Regions from separate parts of the Oerskovia sp. Root22 genome, predicted to be linked through region 2. Evidence: predicted binding sites of a transcription regulator. Region 2 holds the regulator's gene; the other holds the start of a gene.
What was found. Region 2 encodes HrcA, which represses chaperone genes, less so after heat shock. Its sites were predicted from a motif close to TTNGCACTCGNNNNNNNCGAGTGCNAA; they were not measured.

Region 1: a site for HrcA is predicted at 2,988-3,014, ahead of groES (co-chaperone GroES). Genes of this name have one in related genera too.

Annotation. Positions count from the first base shown of each region.
Region 1 is NZ_LMIL01000007.1:745,796-754,934, forward strand. Features, by position in the region: gene guaB (IMP dehydrogenase) at 1-657, opposite strand, end outside; gene ASE15_RS08185 (MerR family transcriptional regulator) at 752-1,858, opposite strand; gene ASE15_RS08190 (WhiB family transcriptional regulator) at 2,069-2,356, shown strand; gene groES (co-chaperone GroES) at 2,539-2,835, opposite strand; gene ASE15_RS08200 (class I SAM-dependent methyltransferase) at 3,043-4,341, shown strand; gene ASE15_RS08205 (glutamate--cysteine ligase) at 4,345-5,481, shown strand; gene ASE15_RS08210 (hypothetical protein) at 5,525-6,760, opposite strand; gene ASE15_RS08215 (class I SAM-dependent methyltransferase) at 6,881-7,630, shown strand; gene tsaD (tRNA (adenosine(37)-N6)-threonylcarbamoyltransferase complex transferase subunit TsaD) at 7,676-8,746, opposite strand; gene ASE15_RS08225 (malonic semialdehyde reductase) at 8,864-9,139, shown strand, end outside.
Region 2 is NZ_LMIL01000009.1:231,866-241,004, reverse strand. Features, by position in the region: gene ASE15_RS11550 (histidine triad nucleotide-binding protein) at 288-656, opposite strand; gene ASE15_RS11545 (16S rRNA (uracil(1498)-N(3))-methyltransferase) at 722-1,552, opposite strand; gene dnaJ (molecular chaperone DnaJ) at 1,556-2,668, opposite strand; gene hrcA (heat-inducible transcriptional repressor HrcA) at 2,784-3,800, opposite strand; gene ASE15_RS11530 (MFS transporter) at 4,035-5,495, opposite strand; gene ASE15_RS11525 (DUF3097 domain-containing protein) at 5,609-6,475, shown strand; gene ASE15_RS11520 (DUF4870 domain-containing protein) at 6,477-7,034, opposite strand; gene ASE15_RS11515 (hypothetical protein) at 7,236-8,357, opposite strand; gene ASE15_RS11510 (acyltransferase family protein) at 8,592-9,139, opposite strand, start outside.

The DNA.
Region 1 (9,139 bases), on a different contig from region 2:
CGGGTACTGCTCGGTCTTGACGAAGTCCTTGACCGTGATGAGCCCGCCCAGGCGGCCCTCTGCGTCGATGAGGGGGAGCTTCTCGATCTTGTGCTTGGCCAGCAGCGCTGCGGCGTCGTCGCGCGCGATGCCGATCGGGGCCGTCACGAGGGGCATGGGCGTCATGATCTCGAAGACGCGACGCTCCGCGAAGTCCGCGGGGTTGACGAAGCGCAGGTCCCTGTTCGTGATGATGCCCAGGAGCTTGCCGGTCTCGTCGACCACGGGCAGCCCCGAGACGCGGTACTGACCGCACAGGGCGTCGAGCTCGGAGAGCGTGGCCTCCGGGCCGACCGTGACCGGGTCGGTGATCATGCCGGACTCCGACCGCTTGACGAGGTCGACCTCCTTGGCCTGCGCCTCGATCGACAGGTTGCGGTGGATGATCCCGATCCCGCCCTGGCGTGCCATCGCGATCGCCATGCGCGACTCGGTGACCGTGTCCATCGCGGCCGAGAGCAGCGGCGAGGACATGGAGATCTCGCGCGTCAGCCGCGCGGTCGTATCGACCTCGCTCGGGATGACGTCCGTCTCGTTCGGGAGCAGGAGGACGTCGTCGTACGTCAGTCCGGTGAATCCGAAGGGGTCGTGTGCGGGGGCTGCGAGAGAGTCGGTCACATCAAGATTCTACGCCGAGGGCCTCTGACATATTCCCGGCCGTCCCGCCACCGGACGGCCGGGAGGCCTGCCTCCGGTGCGCACGTGCCACGCGTCACCGGACGACGGCGAGCGCCTCGTGGAGGAGCCCCGTGAAGCTGCGCACCCGTTGGACGGTCGCGGCGAGGGGCAGATCCGTCGCCGCCTCGTCGTTCTGGAGCCCGACGAAGATGGGCAGGTCGGGGTTCGCCTCGTGCACCGTCCGCACGACGTCGAGGTCCGGCCGGGGCTGGGTCGTCACGACCGCGACCGCCGCAGGACGCACCATGGCGACGAGCTCGAGCGAGCGGTGCATGGTGGCCGACCCGGTCACGATGCGGGCCATCGCTCCCTGGGCCCCCAGGGCAGCGGCGAGCGCGTGGGCCGCGAGCGGCACCTGCTCCCCCGGCGCCGCGAAGATGAGGACGATGCGCCGCATCCTGCTCGGGTGGTTGGGCGGAGGTCCGCCGCCCGCGACGAGGGCGGCCTCGGACTGCTGGGTGTACTCGCGCAGCGCGGCCAGGGTCGCGTTGCTGAAGACGACCTCCGGCATCTCTCCCGGGGAGGCGAGGAACGTGCGCTCGGCGATGCGATGGAGGGCCGGCTCCACGAGGCTCGACCACCACTGACCGGGATCGGTGCCGGGTGCGATGCGCAGGAGCCTGTCGCACCGCTTCTGGTCGAACGAGATCGCGGCGTCGACCACGTCGGACACGCCCGCGGCGCGGATCGCGCCGACGCGCACCGGTTCGTCGTCCGCACCGCGAGGGACCGCGCGCAGGAGGCGCAGGCCCCCACCGGGCGTCTCGCCCGACGGTTCGCCCTCGGTCCCGGCCTCGGCGGAGTCGTCGTCGGCGGCGGTGGGCTGCTCGACCGGGCTGCTCTCGAGCGCGAGCTCTGCCTCGTCGGCGTCGAGCGCTGCGCGCGCGGCGTCGACGGGCGCGACCCCCTCGAGCGTGAGGCGACGCATGATGACGAGGCGCGCGACGTCGTCGGCGGTGTATCTCCGGTGCGAACCGGCAGTGTGCTCGGAGGGACCCAGACCGTAGCGACGGTCCCAGGTACGCAGGGTGGCGGGGGCGACGCCCAGCCTCTTGGCGACGGCTGCGACAGCGAGTGCAGGAACCTCGGTCACCTTCCGTCGGGGCCCGCCGGAGGTCGGGGCGGACCGGAGTGAAGTCATGCACCGATTCTGCCGACCGGCTCACCCCCTCGCCACTTCGGGCGCGGCGTGTCTCGGTCCGCGAGCCCGGTGTGTCCTGTCACACAGTGGACAACGCCGTAGTTCGCGCCAGGTTCACCGTGAATCGGTGCACACAGAGGCAAAGCCGGTCAGAAACTCATCCACCCCTGCTACTTGAACAACTTCTGCAACGCTTGTAGGTTGTTCGACATGACAGAGATCTCGAGGCTCCCCGGACCGGTGATGGAACTGTGGGAATGGCAGTACCAGGGCTCGTGCCGCGACGCGGACGACACCCTCTTCTTCCACCCGGAGGGCGAGCGAGGCTCCACCCGACGACGCCGCGCGGAAGCAGCCAAGGCCATCTGCGCCTCGTGCCCCGTGCTGATGCAGTGCCGCGAGCAGTCGCTCAAGGTCCGCGAGCCGTACGGCGTGTGGGGCGGCCTCAGCGAGGACGAGCGCTCCGCGATCCTGGCCGGGGTCTCGAAGACCGCCTGACCTGCCGCCTGGCCCCGGGCGCGACCTGCGCGTCGCCACGCCCCCGTCGGCCCGCACCACGACCAGCTTCACCACGACCTGCACCACTCCGAGGACCCAGCAGACCCCTGACATGACGAAGGGCCCCGCAACCGAGGTTGCGGGGCCCTTCGTGCTGGCAGCTGCCAGCCGTCAGCCGATGATCAGGCGACGACCACGGCGAGGATGTCGCGCGCGGAGAGCACCAGGTACTCCTGGCCCCCGTACTTGACCTCGGTGCCGCCGTACTTGCTGTAGATGACCTTGTCGCCGACGACGACGTCCAGGGGGACGCGGTTGCCGTTGTCGTCGATACGACCCGGACCAACGGCCAGGACCTCGCCCTCCTGGGGCTTCTCCTTGGCGGTGTCCGGAATGACCAGGCCGGATGCGGTCGTGGTCTCGGCCTCGAGGGCCTTCACGACGATCCGGTCCTCGAGCGGCTTGATGGGGACCGACACGTCGGACCTCCCCTTTCGCTATGAGAACTGCAACGGATGAGTGTCGAGCGCTGCCTGCCGTCCGTCGTCGCGGGTGCCGGACCGGCGGGTGTCGCTCTGGTGTTCGTCCACGCCCGAGGGCCTGAACGTCCTACGCACAATCTAGGTCCGCATTAGCACTCGGTCAAGGCGAGTGCCAACGCGTGCCGGGCGTGGAAAGATCGACGCATGGACGCGTCGGCACTGACCAAGCTGCTCAGCCCCACGGGGTGGGCGCTCCTCAACGCGCTCCCCCCGTACGACGAGCGGCAGGCCATGGTGCTCGCGACCGGCCTGCGGGCCAAGGGGGTCGACCCGGAGCTCGCCGCGGCGGCTCTCACCCAGTCGCGCCTGCGCGCCAAGGCGCACCTGAAGTTCGACACGTTCGCCGACGGCATGCTCTTCACCCAGGACGGCCTCGAGCAGGCCACGCGGCTCGTGGTCGCCGCGCGCCACGCGCAGCGGTACCACGCGGCCGGGGTGACCAAGGTCGCCGACCTGACGTGCGGCATCGGTGCGGACTCCATGACGTTCGCCGGGACCGGTCTGCGCGTGCTCGCGACGGACATCGACGAGGTCACGGCGTCGATCGCCACGGTCAACCTGCGCCACTTCCCCGAGGCGGAGGTCCGTCACGCGGACGGCCTGAGCATCGACCTGGCCACCGAAGGCGTCGACGGTGTGTTCGCCGACCCCGCGCGCCGCACCCGCTCGGGCACCCGGATCTTCGACCCGCGCTCGTACGCTCCCCCGCTCGACGACGTCTGGGCCCTGCGCTCGGTCGTGCCCGCGGTCGGCATCAAGGTCGGCCCCGGCATCCCGCACGCGGGCCTGCCGACCGACGCCGAGACGCAGTGGGTCTCGGTCGACGGCGACGTGGTCGAGGCCGCGCTGTGGTTCGGCCCGCTCGCCCCCGAGGGGCCCGGGCGCACCGCGCTGGTCCTGCGGACCGTCACGGACGACGACGGCACGCGCCGCACCACGTCGCGCACCCTGCGCCACTCCCAGGGTGACGACGAGCTCGTCCCCGACGTGGGCGCCGTCGGGCACTACCTGTACGAGCCCGACGGCGCGATCATCCGCGCCGGGCTCGTCGCCCAGGCCGCAGCGGAGCTGGGCGGGCGCCTGCTCGACCGGACCATCGCCTACGTGACCACGGACTCCCCCGCTCCGCGCGCGGCGGTCGGCAGCGCCGACAGTGCTGATCTCGCGACCGGGTACCGCGTCCTGGACGTCATGCCCTTCAGCCTCAAGAAGCTCAAGGCCTACCTGCGCGAGCGTGGCGTGGGACGCCTGACCATCAAGAAGCGGGGCACGGCCGTCGTGCCCGAACAGCTCCGCAAGCAGCTCGACCTCCGCGGCACCGCGGAGGCGACCGTCGTCCTCACCCGGATCGCCGGCTCGCAGCAGGTCCTGGTCGTCGAACCGTTGATCCGGCCCGACGGCACGAACATCCTCGACTCCCCCACGCCTCCTGAAAGGGGCTGATCGGTGCACCTTCCCTTCGCCCGGTCCGAGCGTTCGTCCGTCGGCATCGAGTGGGAGCTCGCGCTCGTCGACAAGGACTCGGGCGACCTGCGCCAGGTCGCCCAGACCGTGCTCGACGCCGTCGAGCCCACCGACGGCTCGCAGCACCCGCACATCCGCCAGGAGCTGCTGCTCAACACGGTCGAGGTCGTGAGCGGCGTGTGCCGCACGGTCGGCGACGCCGGCCGCGACCTCGAGGCCGCGATCGAGGAGATCCGCGTCCTGACCGACCCGCTGCGCGTCGAGCTCATGAGCGCGGGCACGCACCCGTTCGCGCGCTGGGCCCAGCAGAAGGTCACCGACAAGCAGCGCTACGCGACCCTCATCGACCGCACCCAGTGGTGGGGCCGCCAGATGCTCATCTACGGCGTGCACGTGCACGTCGGGATCGAGGACCGCAGCAAGGTGCTGCCCATCTCGCGAGCCATGCTCGGGTACTTCGCGCACCTGCAGTCGCTCTCGGCCTCGTCGCCGTTCTGGGGCGGCAAGGACACGGGCTACGCATCGAACCGCGCGCTCATGTTCCAGCAGCTGCCGACGGCCGGCCTGGGCTTCCAGTTCGAGACCTGGGAGCAGCTCGAGGGCTACGTCGGGGACATGATCCACACGGGCGTGATCGACCAGTTCGACGAGGTCCGCTGGGACCTGCGCCCGTCGCCGCGGTTCGGGACGCTCGAGACCCGCATCTGCGACGGCGCGACCAACCTCACCGAGGTCCTCGCGCTCGCGGCGCTCAACCACTGCCTGGTCGAGCACCTCTCGACGCTGCTCGACCAGGGCAAGGAGCTCCCGACCATCCCGGCCTGGTTCGCCCAGGAGAACAAGTGGCGCTCGGCCCGGTACGGGATGGACGCCATCATCATCCTCGACCGGGCGGGCAACGAGGAGCTCGTGACCGAGGCCGTGGCCAAGCTGCTCGTCGAGCTCGAGCCCGTCGCGGCCCGGCTCGGCTGTCTCCAGGAGCTCGACGACGTCCGCGTGATCCTGCGCCGTGGCGCGTCGTACCAGCGGCAGCGTGCGGTGGCGCGGCGCAACGGCGGCGAGCTGGACGCCGTGGTGCGCGCGCTCGTCGCGGAGATGCGGGCGGGTCGCCCGCTGTAGCCGCGACGTGCCCGACGCCGGAGCGCACCTCGGGTGCGCCCGGTCAGTAGTCCGTGATCGTGACCCCGCGTGCCGCAGCCTGCTCGGCGAGCCAGTCCTCGGACCAGTCGGGGGCCGTGCACGGCGACGACGAGCTGTCCGCGACCTCCTGCGAGTAGCCGCCCCAGGACAGGACGCGGCAGGTCGCGTCCGACTCGACGACCGTCTTCCAGTCCTCGTCGTCCCGCAGTCCTGCGTCGCCCGCGGACTGGACGACGTCGAACCGGTGCCACCACTGCATGAGGTGCGAGAGCTCGTGCGCGAGCACGAACTCCTTCGCCGCGGCGCTCGCCTCGGGTCCCCAGTACATGAACAGGGTCGTCGGGTAGTCGGGGTCGTAGCACCCCGCGACGCCCGACTCGCGCATGTCGCGCTCGACGATCCAGTCCATGCCGCAGTTGTACGTGCTGTCGTCGGTGAACACCACACGCAGGCCCTCGTTGGCCGCGTTGAGGTCGACGAGCCATCGCGTCGGGTCGGGCTGACCGGGCGCGAAGGGGGTACCGGGGGAAGCCGTGAGCAGGTCGTCCGGCACGGGCAGCGCGTACTCGCCCTGCTTCCATCGTTCCTCCATGCCCGCGCCGGGTGGGAGGTCCGTCCCGTCCGCGGTGAGGTCGCCCGGAGCCGGGTCGACGTCGCCCGTCGCGGGGACCTGGTCCGTGGCGGGCTCCGGGACCGGCTCGGGCGCGACCCAGCCGTCGATCGCCGGGACGGTCGGCGCGGGGTTGTCGAACACCTCGGCGAGGCCCTGCTGCGCGGACCGCACCACGCCGAGGACCATGCCGATCAGCACCAGGACACCGACGATCGCGACGAAGGTTCCGACGAGCGCGGGCCCTCGGCGGCGCGGGGGCTGCGGCGCGCCGGGGGCAGGGTATCCCGGGGGTGCAGCAGGGGCCGGGGGCCCGTGGTGACCGGCTGTGCCCCAGGCCGGGCCGGCGGCCGACGACGGCCCCGGTGCAGGTGCCAGCCCGGTCGGTGCCACCGCAGGGGGCGTCGGGTGCGCTGCCCAGCCGGCTCGCGCGGACTCCTGGGCGGCGAGCGTGCGGTGCACCGCGAACCAGTGCGCCGACGCTGCCAGGGCGTGCTGCTGGGCCGGCCCGGCCTGGGTGCGTGCGTACGCGTGCCACGCCTGCGCGCTCTGCCACGCAGCGGCGGCGCTGCCGGGCGTCGCGGGCACCGACCCCGACGGCGGGCCCGGGTACGCCGGTCCTGCCGGGCCGGGTCGGGCGGGGTCCATGAGCCCTCCGTACTGCCCCCGCGGCGGTCGCGTCGGCCAGGTGGCACGGTATCAAGTCCACCCGCGCGCCCCGCCCGAGGGTCCGAACAATTGGGTGGCGGTGGCTGAGAGCATGGGCGCATGGATCCCGCGGACTTCTACACCGGACTCGTCGTCGAGCTCTACTCGCCCCTGAAGTCGGGTCATGAGGACCCCGAGCGCTACGCGCGCTTCGTCCTGGACTCGGGCGAGCCGGCCCTCGAGCTCGGGTGCGGGGACGGGGACCCGCTCCTCGCGCTGCGCGCGCTCGACCTCGACGTCGAGGGCGTCGACTCGTCGGCCGACATGCTCGCGCGGTGCCGCGAGCTCGCGGCCCGGGAAGGGATCGACGTCGTGGTGCACCACCAGCGCATGGAGCAGCTCGACCTCGACCGGAGCTTCCGCTCGATCTTCCTCGCGGGCCCCACGTTCAACCTGCTGCCGGACGACGACACCGCCCTCGCCGCGCTGCGCCGCATCCGGACCCACCTGACCCTCGACGGCACCGCGATCGTCCCGCTCTTCGTCCCGTCGCCGACACCGACCGAGCAGCTCGGCCTGGCGCGCGGGACGACGCGCGACGACGGCGCGGTCCTGCGCGTCGGGGTCATCTCCGAGGAGCGCGACGAGGAGACCCGGGTCCAGCGCAGCACGCTGCGCTACGAGCGGGTCCTGGACGGGCTGAGCACGGTCGACGAGCGCGTGTGGACCATCCACTGGTACACCCGCGACGGCTTCCGGGAGCTGGCCCGGGCAGCCGGTCTCGAGGTCGTCGACGTCCAGGACGACGAGGGCCGCCCGGCCGCGCACGACGCGAGCGACGTCACGTTCGTGCTGCGCGCCGCGCGCTGACGCGGCGTCGCGCGCGGTTCAGACCGTGACGGTCGTCGGGGCAGATCAGACCGTGACGGTCGTCAGGGGCATGGAGGAGTCGACAGGGATGTCGAGCCCCGACGGCGCGACGCCCGCCCGCACCACGGCCGAGCCGAGCGCGGCGATCATGGCGCCGTTGTCGGTGCAGTAGCGGATGGGCGGGATGCGCAGGTCGATCCCCGCCTCGGCGCAGCGCTTCGCGGCCATGTCGCGCAGCTGCGAGTTGGCGCTGAACCCGCCCCCGACCACGAGCGTCTCGACGCCGTGCCGCTGGCAGGCCGCGATGGTCTTGGCCGTGAGCACGTCCGCGACGGCCTCGGCGAACGAGGCCGCGACGTCGTTCAGGGGCACCTCGAGCCCGCTGTCGACGCGTGCCTCGACCCAGCGGGCGACCGCGGTCTTGAGGCCCGAGAACGAGAAGTCGTACGCGTGCTTCTCCTGGTCCTTGCGCGCGGTGAGCCCGCGCGGGAAGCGGATCGCGGTCGGGTCGCCCTCGCGCGCGAGGCGGTCGACGTGGGGCCCGCCGGGGTAGGGCAGGCCCAGGAGGCGACCGACCTTGTCGAAGGCCTCGCCCGCGGCGTCGTCGAGCGTCGAGCCGAGCTCGGTCACGTCGGTCGCGATGTCGTCCACGAGCAGCAGCGACGAGTGCCCGCCCGAGACCACGAGCGCCATGACGCGCTCGGGGAACTCACCGTGGACCAGCTCGTCGACCGCGGCATGCCCGATCACGTGGTTCACGCCGTACAGGGGCTTGTTCAGGCCGATCGACAGCGCCTTGGCGGCCGAGGCGCCGATCGTGAGCGGGCCCACGAGCCCGGGACCCGCCGTGACGGCGATCGCGTCGATCTGCGAGAGGTCGACGTCCGCCTCGCCCAGCGCGCGCTGGATCGTGGGGATCATCGCCTCGAGGTGGGCGCGCGAGGCGACCTCGGGGATGATGCCGCCGTAGCGGGCGTGCTCGTCCATCGAGCTCGCGACCGCGTCCACGAGGAGCTCGCGGCCGCGCACGAGCGCGACCCCCGTCTCGTCGCAGGAGGACTCGATGCCGAGGACGAGGGGGGCGCCGAGGCTGTCAGAGGTACCGCCAGAAACCATGGTTCCCAGCGTAGTCGTGCCGCAGGGGTCGTCGTGCGACGGGAGCCCCCTGCGCTGTGTCGCACGTCACGGCCCGGATCGGGAAGAGTGATTGATCCTTCAACTGTTGACCGAGGCATGAGCACAGAGACCTTCACCCCCATCGACGCCGCTTTCGACGACCTGCTCGAGATCGACGCCTCGACCGCCGACCTGCTGTTCCGCGAGGCCCGCACCGTCCACGCGTTCGAGGACGAGGCCGTGCCGGACGAGAAGATCCAGGCCGCCTACGACCTGGTCCGCTGGGGACCGACCGCCATGAACACCGTGCCGCTGCGCCTCCTCGTGGTTCGTGACCCCGAGGCCCGTGCGCGCCTGGTCGAGCACATGGCGGACGGCAACAAGGCCAAGACC
Region 2 (9,139 bases):
GGGGTGCTGGGCGCCCGGCGCCCCTCGGTCGTCCGTGCCGTTCGTCTGCTCGGAGCGCGCGCGCCCCGGGTCGCGGGAGGAGCCTCCGGGGCCGGGCGTCGACGAGCCGTGCGGCAAGGGTGGTGTCGAGGATGGCATGAGCCGGCTTGCGCCGAAGCACTCCTTCTGCAGGTCGGGGAGATTTCGTGGTGCATCCATGGTAACGAGCGCAGGGCGACGGGTCAGGGCGAATTACGCCCTGAGCGGGTGTGTCCTGCGCCCGGCACCCTCCGCGGGTCGTGACGAGGTCAGGCCGGGGTCCAGCCCAGCTCCTTGCCGCCGATCACGTGTCCGTGGACGTGGAAGACGCTCTGGCCTGCGCGCGGGCCCGAGTTGAAGATGAGCCGGAACTGGCCGTCGGCCTGCTCGCTCGCCACGGCGTCCGCGAGCGCGACGACGCCCGAGAGCAGCTCGGGGTCCGCGGCCGCGAGCTGCGCGATGTCACCGTGGTGCGCCCGTGGCACCACGAGGACGTGCAGCGGGGCCTGGGGGTTGATGTCCTTGAAGGCGACCGCCTGGTCCGTCGCGGCGACGACCGTCGCGGGGATCTCCCCCGCGACGATCTTGCAGAACAGGCAGTCCGGGTCGGTGGGCCGGGAGGTGTCGTTGCTCGTCATGTCGGCAGGCTACCCCCGGTCACCGGGCCACAGCCCGGCGACCGCACGCTCCGGAGCGCGTCCGCTCACGCGGGCGTCCCGTCCCAGCGGCCGAGCCGCTGGACGAGCAGCGCGATCGCGACGGGTCCGGCGGTCGACGTGCGCAGCACGTGCGGCCCGAGCCGCGCGGTCAGCGCGCCGGCCTCGGTGAGGGCCTCGACCTCGCGGTCGGAGATGCCGCCCTCCGGCCCGACGACGACGAGCACCTCGGGCGCCCGGCCCGCCCGGGACCCGTCCTCGGACGCGGGGACGGGCAGGGGCACCTCGGCGAGCGGGGCGCTCGCCTCCTCGTGCAGGACGATCACGGCGCCGCCCGACGCGACGACCTCGCGCGTGCGCTCGACGAGCCCGCGCGTGTCGATCGCGACGTCGACGCGCGGCAGGCGCGCACGGCGGGCCTGCTTGGTCGCGGCACGCACGGTCGCGAGCCAGCGGGCCCGCGACTTGGCGGCACGGTCCCCTCGCCACACGACGACCGAGCGCTCGGCCTGCCACGGGACGACGGCGTCGGCCCCGACCTCGGTCGCGGCCTCGATCGCCATCTCGTCCCGGTCGCCCTTGGCGAGTGCCTGGACGAGGGTCACGACGACGTCGGGCGCCGGCTCCTGCACGACCTCCTCGACACGCAGGCTGACCTGGGCAGCCTCCACGAGCTCGATGACGCACCGCAGCCGCAGCCCGTCGCCGTCGACGACGTCGACGTGCTCACCGACCCCGCGCCGCTGGACGACGCCCGCGTGGCGCCCCTCGGCGCCGTCGAGCACGTAGAGCGAGCCCGCGGGGTACCCGGCGAGGCCGCTCGCGGTCGCGCCGTCCGACGAGCCGCCCGCCTCGGCGAGGAAGACCGGTGCGCTCATGCCTCAGCGCCCCGAGAGCTTGTCGCGCAGACGGGAGAAGACCCCCGGGTGCGCGGCCGACAGGCGCGGGTCCGGGCGTTCCTCGCCACGGGCCTTGGCGAGCGAGCGCAGCAGCTCCTGCTGCTCGTCGTCGAGCCCCGTGGGCACCTGGACCTCGACGTGCACGTTGAGGTCGCCGCGACCACCCGTGTGCAGGTGCCCGACACCGAGGTTCTTGAGCGTGACGATCTGGCCGGGCTGCGTGCCGGGGCGCAGGTCGATCTCCTGCGGGCCGTCGAGCGTCTCGAGCTCGAGGACCGTGCCGAGCGCGGCGGCGGTCATGGGGACCTGGAGCGTGCAGTGCAGGTCGTCGCCGCGGCGCACGAAGATCTCGTGGTTGCGCTCGCGGATCTCGACGTACAGGTCGCCCGCGGGTCCGCCGGCCGGGCCGACCTCGCCCTGGGACGTGAGCTTGATGCGCGTCCCGGTGTCGACGCCCGCGGGAACGTTCACGGTCAGGGTGCGGCGGCTGCGCACGCGCCCCTCGCCCGCGCACTCGGCGCACGGCTCGGGGATGACGGTGCCGAAGCCCTGGCACGCGGCGCACGGGGCGGTCGTCATGACCTGGCCGAGGAACGAGCGAGCCACGCGCTGGACCGTGCCGCGCCCGTTGCAGACGTCACAGGTGCGCGGCGAGGTGCCGGGGCGACAGCACGAGCCGCTGCACGTCCCGCAGACCACCGCGGTGTCCACCTGGAGCTCGCGGCGCGCCCCGAAGGTCGCCTCCGAGAGGTCGATGTCGAGCCGGACCAGGGAGTCCTGGCCACGGCGGGCGCGCGGGATGGGGCCGGACTGCGCCTGTCCCCCGCCGAAGAACGTCTCGAAGATGTCCTGGAAGCCGAAGCCCCCGCCCATGCCGCCACCGGCGGCGGACGGGTCCGAACCGAGGTCGTACTGCTGGCGCTTGTCCGGGTTGGACAGGACCTCGTACGCGCGGGACACGTCCTTGAACTTGTCCTCGGCGGCCTCGCCCGCGACGTCAGGGTGCAGCTCACGGGCCAGCTTGCGGTAGGCCTTCTTGATCTGGTCCTGGCTCGCGTCCCGGGGCACGCCCAGGATCTCGTAGTAGTCGCTCACAGGTCACTCTCTACTAGCGCACGCCGACGGTGGATCGGCGACTTCCGACAACGCCCCGCGGCACGTACCGGGCCCGAGGGCCCGGTCACCGCACCCGGTGGCGCAAGAACCATGCTCATGCAGTCAGGACGCGCGACAGGTACCGCGCCACGGCGCGGACCGAGGCGATCGTCCCTGGATAGTCCATGCGGGTCGGTCCGATCGAACCGATCAGCGCGACCGAGTCGCCCTCGTTACCGTATCCGCTCGTCACGACCGAGGTCTCCGCGAGGCCCTCGAGCTGCGTCTCGTGACCGATCCGCACGCTCACCCCGGACTCCGCGGCCATCTCGGTCAACAACCCGAGCAGCACGACTTGTTCCTCGAGCGCCTCGAGGACCGGCCGCAGCGCGTGCTCGAACCGCATCCCGACCCGGGCCAGGTTCGCGGTGCCGGCCAGCACGATACGCTCCTCGGACTCTTCCGAGAGGGTCTCCTCGACCAGCTGCGCGAGCGAGCGGGCCAGGTCCTGGTGCTCGGGGCGGAACTGCTCGGCGACCTCGGCGAAGCCCTGCCCGAGCTCCGCGAGACGCTTGCCCGCGGCGACCGCGTTGAGCCGCGAGCGCAGCTCGGCGAGCGTCGCCTCGTCCGGGGCCGCGGCGACCTCGAGCGTGCGCTGCTCGACGCGGCCCGTGTCCGTGATGATCACCACGAGCAGGCGGCGGTCACCGACCGGCACGAGCTCGAGGTGACGCAGCCCGGAGCGGCGCAGCGACGGGTACTGGACCACGGCGACCTGACCAGTGAGCTGGGCGAGGAGACGCCCGGCACGCGCCACGACGTCGTCGAGGTCGACGGCCTCCGACAGGAAGGTCTCGATCGCCCGGCGCTCGGGCGACGACAGGGGCTTGACCGTCGAGAGCTTGTCCACGAACAGGCGGTAGCCCTTGTCCGTGGGGATGCGTCCGGCCGACGTGTGCGGCTGGGCGATGTAGCCGTCCTCCTCGAGGGCGGCCATGTCGTTGCGGATCGTGGCCGGGGACACGCCCAGGCGGTGCCGCTCGGCGAGGACCCGCGACCCCACCGGTTCCCTGGTGAGGACGTAGTCCTCGACGATCGCACGCAGCACATCGAGCCGTCGTTCCTCGCTCATGTCCACCTCCTGCCGATCGTCGCGCGTTCGCACTCTCTACCGTCGAGTGCTAATTCTACGCGGTCGCGGGAGGCCGGCGGGCGCCGTGCACATCCTCCTCACACGGTCTGCGGGAAGGGTCCCCGGCGAGGGCGTGCTGCACCCGACCACACCACGCACGCTCCGCCGTCGGGCCTCGTGCGTTCGCCCGGCAGCACCGCGCGGCGCACGCCGTGCCCTGCCCGACGGCGGAGCTCACGTCGCGGACGGCACCTTGCCCTCAGGCGCGCCCTGCGCGTGGCGCGCCCGCAGGTCCACGACCGCGACCACGAGCGAGACCGCGACCAGCGCGACCGTGATGAGCATCGCGGTGCTCGCGGCGACCGCACCCGTCGAGCCGCCCGCCTTGAGCGAGTAGTACGTCGAGAGGACCACCGCGATGCCCATGGCCGAGCCCACGCGCTGCCCGAGCTGGAGCATGCTCCCCGCGACCCCCGCGAGCTCGACCGGCACCCGTGCGAGGGTCAGCGTCTGGTTGGGCGAAATGACGGTGCCGCTCCCGATCCCCGCGACCATCATGGTCAGGGCGATGGCCCACCCTCCGGCCGACACGTCGTCGCCCGTGACACGGATCGCGAGGATCACGCCCGCGAGCCCCACGAGCACCACGACCAGCCCGGCCACCACGAGCGGCCGACCCCAGCGTGCGACGCCGCGCCCCGCGAGCCACGACGCGACGCCCGACGCGATCGCGAACGGCATGCCGATGAGCCCCGCGTGCAGGGGCGTGAAGTGCAGGTCGTTCTGCAGGTAGAGCGTCGCGACGAGGAAGATCCCCGTGAAGCCCGCGAAGTACGTGATCCCCAGCAGCGTGCCGTTGCGGAACGACGTGAGCGACAGGACCCGCGGGTCCAGGACGGGGGCACCCGTGGTGCGCTGGTAGCGCCGCTCCCAGAGCACCGTCGCTGCCACCGCGGCCGCCCCGACCGCGAGCCACCACCAGCGACCCGGGTCGTCGTCCTGGCCCGACGTCGTGACGAACGGGAGCATGACCGCGACCGTCGCGACCGCGATGAGGACCAGGCCCACGGGATCGAGCTTGCGCGGGCCGGCCTTGCGCGTCGACGCGGGCAGGAAGCGGATCGCGAGCGGCAGGACGACCGCGATGATCGGGACGTTGATCCCGAAGATCCACCGCCACCCGTTCTCCTCGCCCGCGACCTGGAGGATCAACCCGCCGAGGAGAGGCCCGAGGGCCGTGGATACGCCGATCGTGGCGCCGAACATGCCGAACGCCTTGCCTCGCTCGTACCCCGAGAACATCTGCTGGATGAGCCCGATGACCTGCGGGTTGAGCAGTCCCGCGCTCGCCCCCTGCAGGAGCCTCGCGATCGCGAGCCACTCGTCGCTCGGCGCCAGGCCCGCTGCGAGGCTCGTGAGCGCGAAGCCCACGAGCCCGACGATGAACAGCGTGCGACGCCCGCCCGCGTCGCCCAGGCGACCCGCGGGGACGAGGGCCAGACCGAACGCGAGGGTGTAGCCCGCGACGATGAGCTGCAGCTCGGTGGGGCCCGCGTCGAGCGCCTTCTCGATCGACGGGAGCGCGACGTTGACGATCGACACGTCGAGCATGGTGATGAAGCCGACCGCGAGACACAGCCCCAGGACGCGCCATCGCTGGGGGTCGGGCGCGGCCTGACCGCTCGAAGTGCTCACCGGCCAGTCGTACCACGGCCCGCGCCACGGCACCCGGCGAGCCGTGCGGCGGTTCACGGGTCGCCGCGCGCCCCTTCCGGGCCCGGGGCCGACCAGCGCCTAGGGTGAGTCGGGTGAGCTTCGATCGCTACGGTGCCGACGTCCTGTCCAGCGCGACCCCCGCCCCGGTCCCCCACCGCAGGCGCCCCGTCTCGCGTCCGCAGCCCGCCGAGCGCGGCCTCGTCGTCGAGGACGTCGAGACCGGCTGGGTCGGCGCGGTGGTACGGGTCGAGAAGTCGGGCGGCATGCACATCGTCGTCCTCGAGGACCGTGCGGGACGGACACGCACCTTCCCCCTGGGCCCCGGCTTCTGGGTCGACGGCGAGCCCGTCGAGCTGACGGCACCCGTGACCTCGCGCGCCCCCGCCGCGCCCACGCGCACCGCGTCGGGCTCGCGCGCGGTCGCCGACGTCCGCGCCCGCGTCGCCCGCGGTTCGCGCATCTGGGTCGAGGGCAAGCACGACGCCGAGCTCGTCGAGAAGGTCTGGGGCGACGACCTGCGCATCGAGGGCGTCGTGGTCGAGCTCCTCGACGGCGTGGACAACCTCGCGGAAGCTCTCAAGGACTTCAGCCCGACGGCGGAGCGCAAGGTGGGCGTGCTGGTCGACCACCTGGTCCCGGGCAGCAAGGAGACGCGCCTGGTCGCCGAGGCGCTGCGAGGCGTGCGCCCCGGCACCGTCAAGGTGCTGGGCCACCCCTACGTGGACGTGTGGCAGGCCGTGCGCCCCGAGCGCGTCGGCCTGACCACCTGGCCCGTGATCGAGCGCGGTACCGAGTGGAAGCGCGGGATCCTGCGCGAGCTCGGGTGGCCCGCGGCCGAGCAGGCCGACGTCGCCCGGGGCTGGCAGCGCATCCTCGGCACCGTGCGGACCTACGCCGACCTCGAGCCGTCCCTGCTGGGCCGGGTCGAGGAGCTCATCGACTTCGTGACGGTCGACTGAGCTACTTCACGATCCTCACGTCGACCGGGTAGCTGGTCGCCTGGCCCTTGCCGACGGCCTGGAAGTTCAGGACGCCGAACACGAGCGACGTGACCCACACGCCGAAGATCACGAGGCCCTCGAGGAAGCCGGGGAGCACGAGGTTCGCGCCGACCAGCACGATCGCCACGAGGATCTGGAAGTTGAGGGCCTTCTTGGCCTCGCCGTCCACGACGTAGCTGCGCTCACGGAAGACCAGCCAGATCACGAGGGGCGCGAGGAAGCCGAGGATGCCGCCCAGGAGGTGCGACAGGCTGGCCCACGTCTTGGTGTCCGCCGGCGAGAGGGGCTGGGCCGGTCCCGGCTGGCCCTGCGGCGGGTACTGCCCGAACTGTCCGGGCGGCGGGTACTGCCCCTGCTGTCCCGGCTGCTGGCCGGCGGACGGCCCGTAGCCGCCGGGCTGACCGGGATAGCCGTTCTGGCCCGGATGTCCCTGGGGGCCGGGGGCGCCGCCCTGGCCGGCCGGCGGGACGTACTGCCCGTAGTCCGGAACCTGGTCGGAGGAGTGCTGGTCGCTCATCGTGGCCTCTCTGCGGTCGAACCGGACCCTTCGTGACGGACCGGGCGCCTCACGCTAGCCGGTCGCGATCGCCCGGGGCCACCCTGCCCGGGGGCTGGGCGCACCGGTCCCGCCCACGACCTCGCCCGACATGGCGCCGGGCCCCGGCGCCGCTCCACGAGAGCGGCACCGGGGCCCGGTGACCTTGGTCTGCTGTTCCGGTCAGACCGGCTGCTCGCCGATCAGACGGCGGTAGGCGTAGGCCACCGCGATGTAGGACAGCGGGAGCGTGACCAGCAGGCCGATCCCGCACAGGAGGGCCCCGACGATGTTGATGCCGAAGAGCGCGAGGAGCAGCAGGAAGACCGACCCGAAGTTCTTCGCGACGAGCGACCAGCTCGACTTGATCGCGGTGATCGCGTCCTGCTCCTTGTCGAGCGTGAAGTAGTAGACGAAGGCCGAGAAGAGCAGGACCGCCAGGCCGGGCAGGACGCAGAGGATCGTGCCGACGGCTGCCATGATGCCGACCAGGAAGGCCGCGAGGATGACGTTCACCACGTTGCCGATCCCGAAGAACGCCGCGACGTCGGGCTTGCGCCCCTGCGACTCGTCGAGGGCCCCGCGGGTGAAGAAGGCGGTGATGAGGTAACCGATGATCGCGCCGATGATCGACAGCACCACGCTGCCGACACTCAGCCCGACGGCCTCGAACATGTTGGTGTCGGTGAACCCGTCGGTGCGATAGTCCGAGAACTGCTCGAAGCCGCCGGTGAGCCAGCTGAAGAGCGTGTTGATCAGCAGGAAGATCAGCGCTGCGAGGACCCACGGCCAGGGGTTCGCCCAGAACTTCTTCCATCCGAATCCGATCGCGTCACCGACCGCGAAGGGCGCGGCGCCCGCGTAGGCGGGCTGCCCCGGAGGCGGGTACGCACCGCCGGGAGGGGGGTACGCACCCCCGGCAGGCGGGAAGCCGCCACCCGGGGGCGGATAGCCACCACCGCCGGGGGGTGGGTAGCCGCCACCGCCGGGGGGCGGGTAGCCGCCACCGCCGGCGGGCGGAGCGACGGGCGGCTGGCCTCCGGCCGGTGCGCCGTAGGGCGGTGCGGCCGGGGGCGGGGTCGGCGCCCCGTACGGGGGCGGGGCGACGGGCGGTGCTGTCGGGGGCGTGACCGGCGGTGCGGTCGGCGGCGTGGGCTGTGCGGGCGGGGTCACCGGAGGCGTGACGGGCTGCACGGGCTCGGAGGGAGGCGGCGCGGCGTCCGGGTCGGGCGTGCTCGCGTACGGGTTCTGCGGCGTGGGCTCGTTCTCGTCCGGCGGCGGCCCGCCTGCGGTGTTGTCGCTCATCGGGATCCCTCGGTCGTCGGGGTGCGGCAAGCCACACTGTGAACAGACTGTGACGATCGAACATTTCACAGATCGCTATCAACGATGACGCTTCGGGACGTTTCCCGCCACAGGAGCAGCGGGTGACGTCGAGGACCTGCGACGTGAGCACCTGTTCTCCCGGGGTGTCCCCCACGCGCACCGCAGGTAACCGGTCCGGACAGCGCGAACCAGGGCTGCGCAGAGCCAGCAGGGTCAGCCGCGGAGCGCGACCGCCTGCGCGAGGCCGGCCGCGACCACGCTCGCGTAGAGCGCGGTCCCCTCCCCTGCCGGGTGCACGCCGTCGGGCCCCAGGAGCGTCGGCTGAGCCGCGATCGCCGCGCTCCAGTCAGCGACGACGACGTTGCCGAACCGCTGGGAGGCCCCGATCATCTCGGCGTTGGCGACGGGCACCCAGGACCTGTCGGCGTACCCCGTCACGAGCACCACGGTGTGGTCCGGTCCGATCGTCGCGAGGACCCGGTCCATCATCGCGGCGTCGACCGTGCTGTTCGTGCCCAGCGAGACCACGACGTAGGGCCGCAGGTTCCCGGCCGCCCGGACCGTGTCCACGAGCCCACCGGCGTCCTTCATCTGCCGGGAGACCGCGCCGTCGATGAGCACCCCGGGCAGTGCAGCCGCGAGCGCCGGTGCGCTCGCGAGGGTGACCGAGTCGCCGATGATCGTGACCTGGTCGCCCGGTGGGGGCCCTGGGACCGCGGCTGGCGCCGCGGGTTCCTGGACCGCCGGGTCCGGGGGCGCGG